Regions from separate parts of the Shewanella halifaxensis HAW-EB4 genome, predicted to be linked through region 2. Evidence: predicted binding sites of a transcription regulator. Region 2 holds the regulator's gene; the other holds the start of a gene.
The links. Region 2 encodes LexA, which represses DNA repair genes until DNA is damaged. Its sites were predicted from a motif close to TACTGTATNNNNATACAGTA; they were not measured.
Positions count from the first base shown of each region.

Region 1: the regulator LexA is predicted to act here: its motif matches at 1,415-1,434, upstream of recN (DNA repair protein RecN).

Region 1 covers NC_010334.1:1,469,816-1,474,034, reverse strand. Annotated here, with positions in the region: gene SHAL_RS06185 (hypothetical protein) at 68-391, shown strand; gene SHAL_RS23210 (hypothetical protein) at 691-843, shown strand; gene recN (DNA repair protein RecN) at 1,477-3,138, shown strand; gene SHAL_RS06170 (phosphatidylglycerophosphatase A family protein) at 3,222-3,716, opposite strand; gene thiL (thiamine-phosphate kinase) at 3,716-4,219, opposite strand, start outside.
Region 2 covers NC_010334.1:309,411-313,629, reverse strand. Annotated here, with positions in the region: gene SHAL_RS01325 (ABC transporter permease) at 1-17, shown strand, start outside; gene SHAL_RS01320 (FGGY-family carbohydrate kinase) at 26-1,660, shown strand; gene lexA (transcriptional repressor LexA) at 2,287-2,907, shown strand; gene SHAL_RS01310 (cell division inhibitor SulA) at 2,904-3,440, shown strand; gene coxB (cytochrome c oxidase subunit II) at 3,918-4,219, shown strand, end outside.

The sequences.
Region 1 (4,219 bases), 1.2 Mb from region 2:
AAAGTGTTTTGGTTGCTAGCTTACATTTTGCTAATCTGGAATAATCAACCAAAAATATAAAACATTTATGATTCATATTTCTCAAGTTGCACCATTAATAGACAGGCAATTCAAGCAGTTGCTGCCGAAAGAAGCTGTTCAGTTTAAAACTTACAAAAAAGATCGCGGTTTTTTAATCTACTGTATCGACCCTTCTCGCTTTGAAATTGTTGAAACTGGATTTTCCAATACTTCATCAGTCGGTGATATGGCGAGCATCAAAAAGCAAGCGCACAAAGCACTAAAGCGCGAATTCCCAAGGAGTAATATGGTTTGGGTTACATACTACAAAAACGTAGACTCTCCTTCCCACATTGACGACTCAAATTCACACCAAGGCTCGTTATTTTGATTTCTATATAGCATAACCGCTTATTGAATAGCAGCTCAAAATAACTGAGACAGCCATTATTAGTTGCAGTACTTATCGTCCTCAATCACTACTCAAATGGGCAAAGCTTTTGACTCATACATTGCCTAAGCTCTGCAATTACAAGCTGAACATGACTTGCGAGCAAAATATCAGCAATTGAAATAAAAATCACGCAGCAGAAACGCCAAATATCGGTCTGGTAGCGTAACAAGGTTTGAGTAAAGTTAACGGGTGAAAATTCAGAACTTTTAGAAGAAGCAAGAAAATCACTCAAAACAATGGAAAGCGAATTTGAAAAGCTAATCATTAAAGCTCAAGACTTGGGTGAAGTGGGTAAAGAGAAAGATGCTAAACAACTAGCACGCCAGATACAGATCTCAGGTCTGCGCACTTACGCTAGAGTATACGATGGTAATGTACCATTAGATTAGATGATCGAAGATTTGTTTACACACTATCCTTTCTCGCAATGAATTTGAATTTGCTGAAATATTCTTACTTTTTGCATATATTATTATGCGATTAAACATAACTTGAAGCATGATTAAGTTCGTAGATTTGTTTACGAGCTTCGATTACAGAAATGTCATCGCAGAGCTTACTGCTCCTGTCTTTCATAAAGAACGGCTGCGAGTCACTGCTGTACTACAAATAAAGTTGTTCCTTCACATCTGCCCCATAGGGAGCAGGGAAATATCATTATTATGTAGGGAACATCATTGAGCATATGAACACGACATTCGGACATCCTGTCCTGTACCTGCTGCAGGCGATTAATAACCATATAGCTACAATGTAGAACTCGCTTCCCTGTAGCAACCGCTCTGACAGAAATGTAATCAGCCTTCATTCCAAGGCTAGACTAGTCTCCCCTTTAGCTCTTTGAAAAACTAATCTTTGATTCCTAAGCCCACTAATAACAGTTTTATCTATCAGATTAACTTCACTTGAAACTGAAACGCATACATGTGATTAATATCGAGTGATCATACAACAGTTGTTTACTGTATAGATAAACAGTATATACTGTTTAACTATACAGTGTTTTGATAAAGGACATCACTATGCTTTGCCAACTCAGCATCAACAACTTTGCTATTGTGCGTTTCTTAGAGCTCGACTTTAAAGCTGGAATGACCAGTATTACGGGTGAAACCGGCGCGGGTAAATCGATTGCTATCGATGCTCTCGGCCTATGTTTAGGTAATCGAGCCGACGCCAATACCATTAGACCTGGTGCCACTAAGGCCGAAGTAAGTGCCCGCTTTTTATTAGATGATACTCCAGCAGCAAAACGCTGGCTTGAAGATAACGACCTTGAACTCGATGACGAGTGCATCTTGCGCCGCACAATTAGCAGTGATGGCCGCTCACGCGCCTACATCAACGGTAATCCCGTGCCGCTAACGCAAATCAAATCCCTTGGGCAGCGGCTTATCGGTATTCATAGCCAACATGCTCACCACGCTATGCTAAAGAGTGAGCATCAACTCACCCTGCTAGATAGCTATGCCAACCATAAGATGCTGCTCGACAGCGTCAGCGCTAGCTACCACAGATGTAAGACTATCGAGAAACAACTGCATCTATTAGAGATGTCCCAGCAGGAGCGTTTAGCGCGCAAACAGCTACTGCAATATCAGGTTGAGGAGTTAAACGAATTCGCTATTAATGAAGGCGAATTCGAGTCTATTGAGGCTGAACATAAGAAACTGGCTAACAGCACTGCTTTAATCGAGCTTTGCCGTAACCAACTGCATATTTTACAAGAGAGTGATGAGGGTAATGTTGAGTCGCTATTAAATACCTCGATCAGTCAGGGGCAAGATCTTGAAAGCTACGACCCTGAACTCGGCGGTGTCCTAGCCATGCTTAACGATGCGCTTATTCAGGTACAAGAAAGTAGTAGTGAGATAGAGCGTTACTTAGATGGCTTAGAGCTAGACCCTGAATATTTTGCTCATTTAGAGCTGCGCCTTTCTAAGACGATGCAGCTTGCCCGCAAGCATCAAGTGATGCCAAATGAGCTCTATACTCATCACCAGAGTTTGCTAGAGGAGCTTGAAGACTTAGGTTCTGACGACGACAAGTTAGATGATATTAGTGAACAGTTAAAGGCGAGCCAAGAGGCTTATCTGCAACACGCTAGAAAGCTCAGCCAAAGCCGCAGTCGTTATGCTAAAGAGCTTGATAAACAGGTGACCCACTCCATCCACGAGCTCAACATGCCTAAGGGTAAGTTTACCATTGCGGTTAACTTCAATGAGGCGGTTATCACCCCAAGTGGCTGTGACAGCATTGAGTTTTTAGTCTCGACCAACCCAGGTCAGCCTCTGCAGCCTATTGCAAAGGTCGCCTCCGGTGGCGAGTTGTCGCGTATTGGTTTAGGCATTCAGGTGATCACCGCCAAAAAGGTCTCGACGCCGACACTGATCTTCGATGAAGTGGATGTGGGTATTTCAGGGCCTACCGCGGCCGTTGTTGGCCGTATGCTGCGCTCACTTGGTGAGTCGACTCAGGTGTTTTGTGTGACCCACCTGCCGCAGGTGGCGGGTAATGGCCATCAGCATATGTTCGTCAATAAGAGCAGCAAAGCAGGTCAGACTGAGACCTCTATGGTGGCACTGGACAAAGCTCAACGCATCGAAGAGTTAGCGCGCTTATTAGGTGGCGATACCATCACCAGTAATACCTTGGCGAATGCGAAAGAACTGCTGCTCAGTTAATCCCTTTTATACCGGACTAAAAACAAAAATGCAGAGCCTTCGCTCTGCATTTTTTATGACTCGATATTTTAAGCGATTAAGCATCAAGCGAGGTAATAGGCTAAACCCTGTAAGCAGAGCATGGCAAAAATACCCGCTAATACATCGTCAATCATGATGCCAAAACCACCGTGGACCTTAGCATCGAGCCAGCGAATGGGCCAAGGCTTTAAAATATCAAAGAGACGAAACAGCAGAAAACCAATAGCCAACCATTGCCAACCCGCAGGGGCAGCAATCATGGTGATCAATAGCCCAGCAATTTCATCCCATACTATCGCGCCATGGTCGTGCACGCCCATGTCTTTCGAGGCTTTATCGCAGATATAAAAACCTGCAAGCACACTAATAACCGTCAGTGCGATATACCAAGGCAAGCTCAATGGCGCCATCAGCAGAAAAACCGGGATAGCTGCCAGCGTGCCAAAGGTGCCTGGCGCCTTAGCCACTAGCCCAGAGCCAAACCCAAGGGCGAGAAAGTGAATAGGATTCTTCAGTGATAGCTTAGCTAATACTGGATCTTTAGAGAGTAGATTCATTAATTAAAGTGCTCAAAGCCCAAGTTGACCGGTTCGAACGGCTGATTACCGGCAACTAATCTTAACTGACCACCGGTACACACTTGACCGATCTGGGTAAATTTCACTCCCGATTCTGCCAAGGAAATTTCTAGCATGCCTTTTTGCGCTTCGGGTACGGTAAACAGTAACTCGTAATCTTCGCCCCCTGTCAGCGCGTAACTGAGTGCTAACTCAGTTGAGACGCTGCGCGTCAATGGCTCAGACATAGGAATGTTGTCGACATTAATCACAGCCCCCACATTCGAGGCTTTTAGGACATGTTGGATATCTGATACAAGGCCGTCTGAGATATCAATTGCGCTGGACGCTATCGTACGCAGTGACTGGCCAGCCAGTACCCTTGGAGTCGGTCTGTAGTGACGATTAATCAGGTAACTCCGGTCCTCGCTGCTCACTTCAACTTTATTACGCAATAAGTCTAAACCAAGTGCCGCGTCGCCTAATGTTCCGGTCACATAGAT
Region 2 (4,219 bases):
AAAAGTACAAATCATAGGAGCGAATATGAGCAGTTATTTTATCGGTGTAGATGTGGGTAGCGGCAGTGCCCGCGCTGGCGTATTTGACAGCCAAGGCCGTAAGGCTGGCGAGGCCAAACGCGATATCAGTATTTTTAAACCTAAGGCGCATTTTGTTGAGCAATCTTCCGATGATATTTGGCAGTGTGTGTGTTTGGCGGTGCGTGATGCTATGTCTCAGGCCAATATTGACTCGGTTCAAGTCAAAGGTATTGGCTTTGATGCAACCTGCTCCATGGTGGTTCTGGATAAGCATGGCTTACCGTTAACCGTCAGCCCAACGGGGCGCAGTGAGCAAAATATTGTGATGTGGATGGATCATCGCGCCATTGCTCAGGCCGAGCGCATCAATGCCAGCAAACATCCTGTGCTAGCCTTTGTGGGTAACCATATCTCTCCCGAGATGCAAACACCTAAATTACTGTGGCTGAAAGAAAATATGCCTTCTACCTGGGCAAAGGCGGGTTACTTCTTCGATCTACCAGACTTTCTCACCTGGAAGGCAACCAATGAAAACAGCCGCTCTTTGTGCTCTACCGTGTGCAAGTGGACCTATCTGGGTCACGAAAGTAAATGGGATAAAGATTACTTTAACACCATAGGGTTAGGCGAACTGCTGCAAGATGACGCTCGCATTATTGGTAGCGATATTCGTCCCATGGGCGAGGCTATCGGCAATGGTCTAACGGCGCAGGCCGCAGCCGAGCTAGGACTACTGACAGGCACTAAGGTGGCGACCTCGATTATCGATGCCCATGCTGGCGGGATTGGCATATTAGGTGCGGCTGGAATGAGCGGTGAGGCGGCAGATTTTAATAAGCGATTGGCCTTGATTGGTGGTACATCGACTTGCCATATGGCGGTATCAAAGACCGCTCGCTTTATCGACGGCATCTGGGGCGCATATTATAGCGCAATGATCCCTGGTCTCTGGCTTAATGAAGGCGGCCAATCTGCAACAGGTGTGCTGATTGATCATATTATTAATGCCCATCCTTATAATGCACAGGCCGTTGAGCAAGCTAAAGCGGCTGGGATCACCATCTATCAGCTATTAAACGATCGGTTACTCAATCTTGCCGGAAGCAAGGAAGATATCGCCTTCTTGACTCGTGATCGCCATGTGCTGCCCTATTTTAATGGTAACCGCTCCCCAAGGGCCAACCCGCATTTAACCGGCACCATGACAGGCTTGAGTATGGGCGTCACCTTGGATGATATGGCGCTGCAATATTTAGCCACAGTGCAAGCCATTGCCTTGGGAACACGACATATTATCGAAGAGATGAACAAGTCAGGTTATGCCATCGACACCATCATGGCTTGTGGCGGTGGTACTAAGAATCCAGTCTTTATTCAAGAGCATGCCAATGCCACAGGGTGCGCCATGTTGCTGTCAGAAGAGAGCGAAGCCGTATTATTAGGTTCTGCTATGTTAGGCGCTGTCGCAGGGGGGGGCTTTGACTCTATTCCGGATGCGATGAATGCCATGAGCCGCATCGGTAAAACGGTGACGCCAACGGCCGATAAGAGCAAGCGCTTTTATGATGCGAAGTACCAGGTATTTCAGCAGATGTATGAGGATGATTGTCGCTACAAGGCGATGATGGCAGCGGTATAATACCAACCAGTATAAAGATTTGATCGCTCAGCGAGAGTTTAGCGGCTCTGAGGCAAGGCTGCGAGTGAAGAGCATAGTTATTCTACGTTTAAGCTCCCTCTTGTTCCTTAAGAGTCACAGCATCAGAACCGCTAAAACTCGCCTGTAAGGAGTGTTTTTGGCTGCCTACTTCTGCGTTGAATAAACTCATAAGGGAACAACCATTATGTCATCCATTCGCCTTGAATTAGTTTGCCAAAAACACTCTGAGTAAATCAACTTCTTATACTGATTGGTATAACGCGCCAATAGACATTTGAGTTATGACAATAAAAAATGGTGCCCTATGGCACCATTTTTTATATTTTGTTTAGCCACGCTTAAAATCCTAATTCCCCCCAAAATACTATTTATATTTAAAAACTGAGATTAGAAAATCACAAAGCCAAAACTAGCCATTTCAAACTAAAGGCAATGCAATACACTGATTAGTCACAGATGCCGTCAAAGATTGAGTTTCATATCGCCGGATTTATTTCATTTGAAACTGGATCCCACACTTGCAAAACAATATAACTGGTTATTACTTGCACTCGAAAAATTACTGTATATACTGACAGGTACTGTATAGAAAGACAGGGTTAACCATGAGACCACTTACACCGCGCCAAGCTGAAATTTTAGAGCTAATCAAACGTAATATTGCAGACACAGGCATGCCGCCAACCCGCGCTGAGATCGCAAGACGTTTGGGTTTTAAATCAGCCAACGCTGCTGAGGAGCATTTAAAAGCCTTAGCCAAGAAAGGCTGCATTGAAATTATGCCGGGTACGTCTCGCGGTATTAAGTTAACCCAAGAAAACACCGAAGATGCAGATTTAGGTTTACCCCTTATCGGCCAAGTTGCCGCAGGTGAACCGATTCTTGCTCAAGAACATGTAGAGCAACACTATAAAGTGGACCCAGCCATGTTCAAGCCATCAGCAGACTTCTTACTCAGAGTCCGTGGTGACAGTATGAAGAACATTGGCATACTCGAAGGTGACCTGCTAGCCGTTCATAAGATACAGCAGGCTCGCAACGGCCAAATAGTAGTCGCTCGCGTCGAAGATGATGTTACCGTCAAGCGTTTCGAGAAGAAAGGCAACAAAGTTTTCTTACATGCAGAGAACGAAGAGTATTCACCAATTGAAGTGGATCTAGCGAACCAAAGCTTAAGTATTGAAGGTTTAGCCGTTGGTGTGATCCGTAATGGAGACTGGCAATGAACAAACTGATGGGCACTAGCCCTCGCCACCCAGGACTATGGCAAGATATGCCATCGACTAGCATGGTGAGTAGCGCAGGTAATGAGATCACCACTATGGTGACGCAAACTCAAGGACGTGACGAGCTTAATCAGATTAGTGCTCAGCTTTCACAACTGAGCCAACAAGGCCGTTGGATAGTGCTTATCAGTCCGCCAAATATTGGTTACAAGCAGATGCTAGCCGCTGCAGGCGTTAGAATGGATCGTATTTTACTGGTGCATGCTAAAGATGAAGTGGAAACACTTTGGGCGATGGAAAAAGCATTAATGAGTGGAACCTCTAGTGCAGTGATCACTTGGACTAATTCATTAGATGCGCGTGATAGTCGACGCCTACAAATCGTTGCCAAAAGCGCACGAGCAGCCGGCATTATTATTGAAAATTCGATTGAAAGTGCTAATAAAAATACGAGTAGTCACTTACCAATTTGCACAATGAATATGCAGGATAAGACTTTTGCTCAAGCCGCCCTGTTCGGTGCCGTTCACTAACGGAGCTGTCAGCCCATCTTTCTAATACATTATTTCTTTGCTAAAAACCTAAGGCTCTCAATCGAGAGCTTTTTTATCGCCTATACTAAGCAAATGAATCAAAAAGTGATCTTGATCAATTTTTATTCATCAAGTAAGTTAATAAGTAATAACAACGATATACGTAATAACAACGATATTTTGTTATATCTGAGCGATTTTAGTCGTTGGTCTGGCTCCACGGTTTGAAGCCCAACTGGAAGTTTAGACTGAGATCGACCTGATATATTTCAGCCGTAAGTGCCAACGTGGTTACATCTGCAGTGAACATCACTGAAATACAATAGCCTTTGTCGCAAACCTATTTTTAGCGACTCGATAGGCAAGCCACTCGCGCACTTTGAAGTCATCGTTGCTTTTTTGGGAACTGAAGAGTTTACATAGAGCAGAGACTTACTGTGTGACTCTTCTTTGTCTTGTCGACAGAGGAGAAGTCTAGTGAAGCAATTGTTGTATTGTGTGCTGGCGTTACTATTTTCGCCCGTACTTTTTGCATCAGAAATGCCACTGAATATGACAGAGGGTGTTACGGAGATCAGTGGGCGAATTTACAGCCTTCACATGGTTATTCTGTACATCTGCTGCGCTATTGGCATCGTGGTTTTTGGCATCATGATTTACGCCATGATCAACCACCGCAAATCAAAAGGCGCTGTCGCCGCCAACTTTCATGAAAGTACTAAAGTCGAGATCCTTTGGACTGTAGTACCTTTTATTATTCTTATAGTCATGGCTATTCC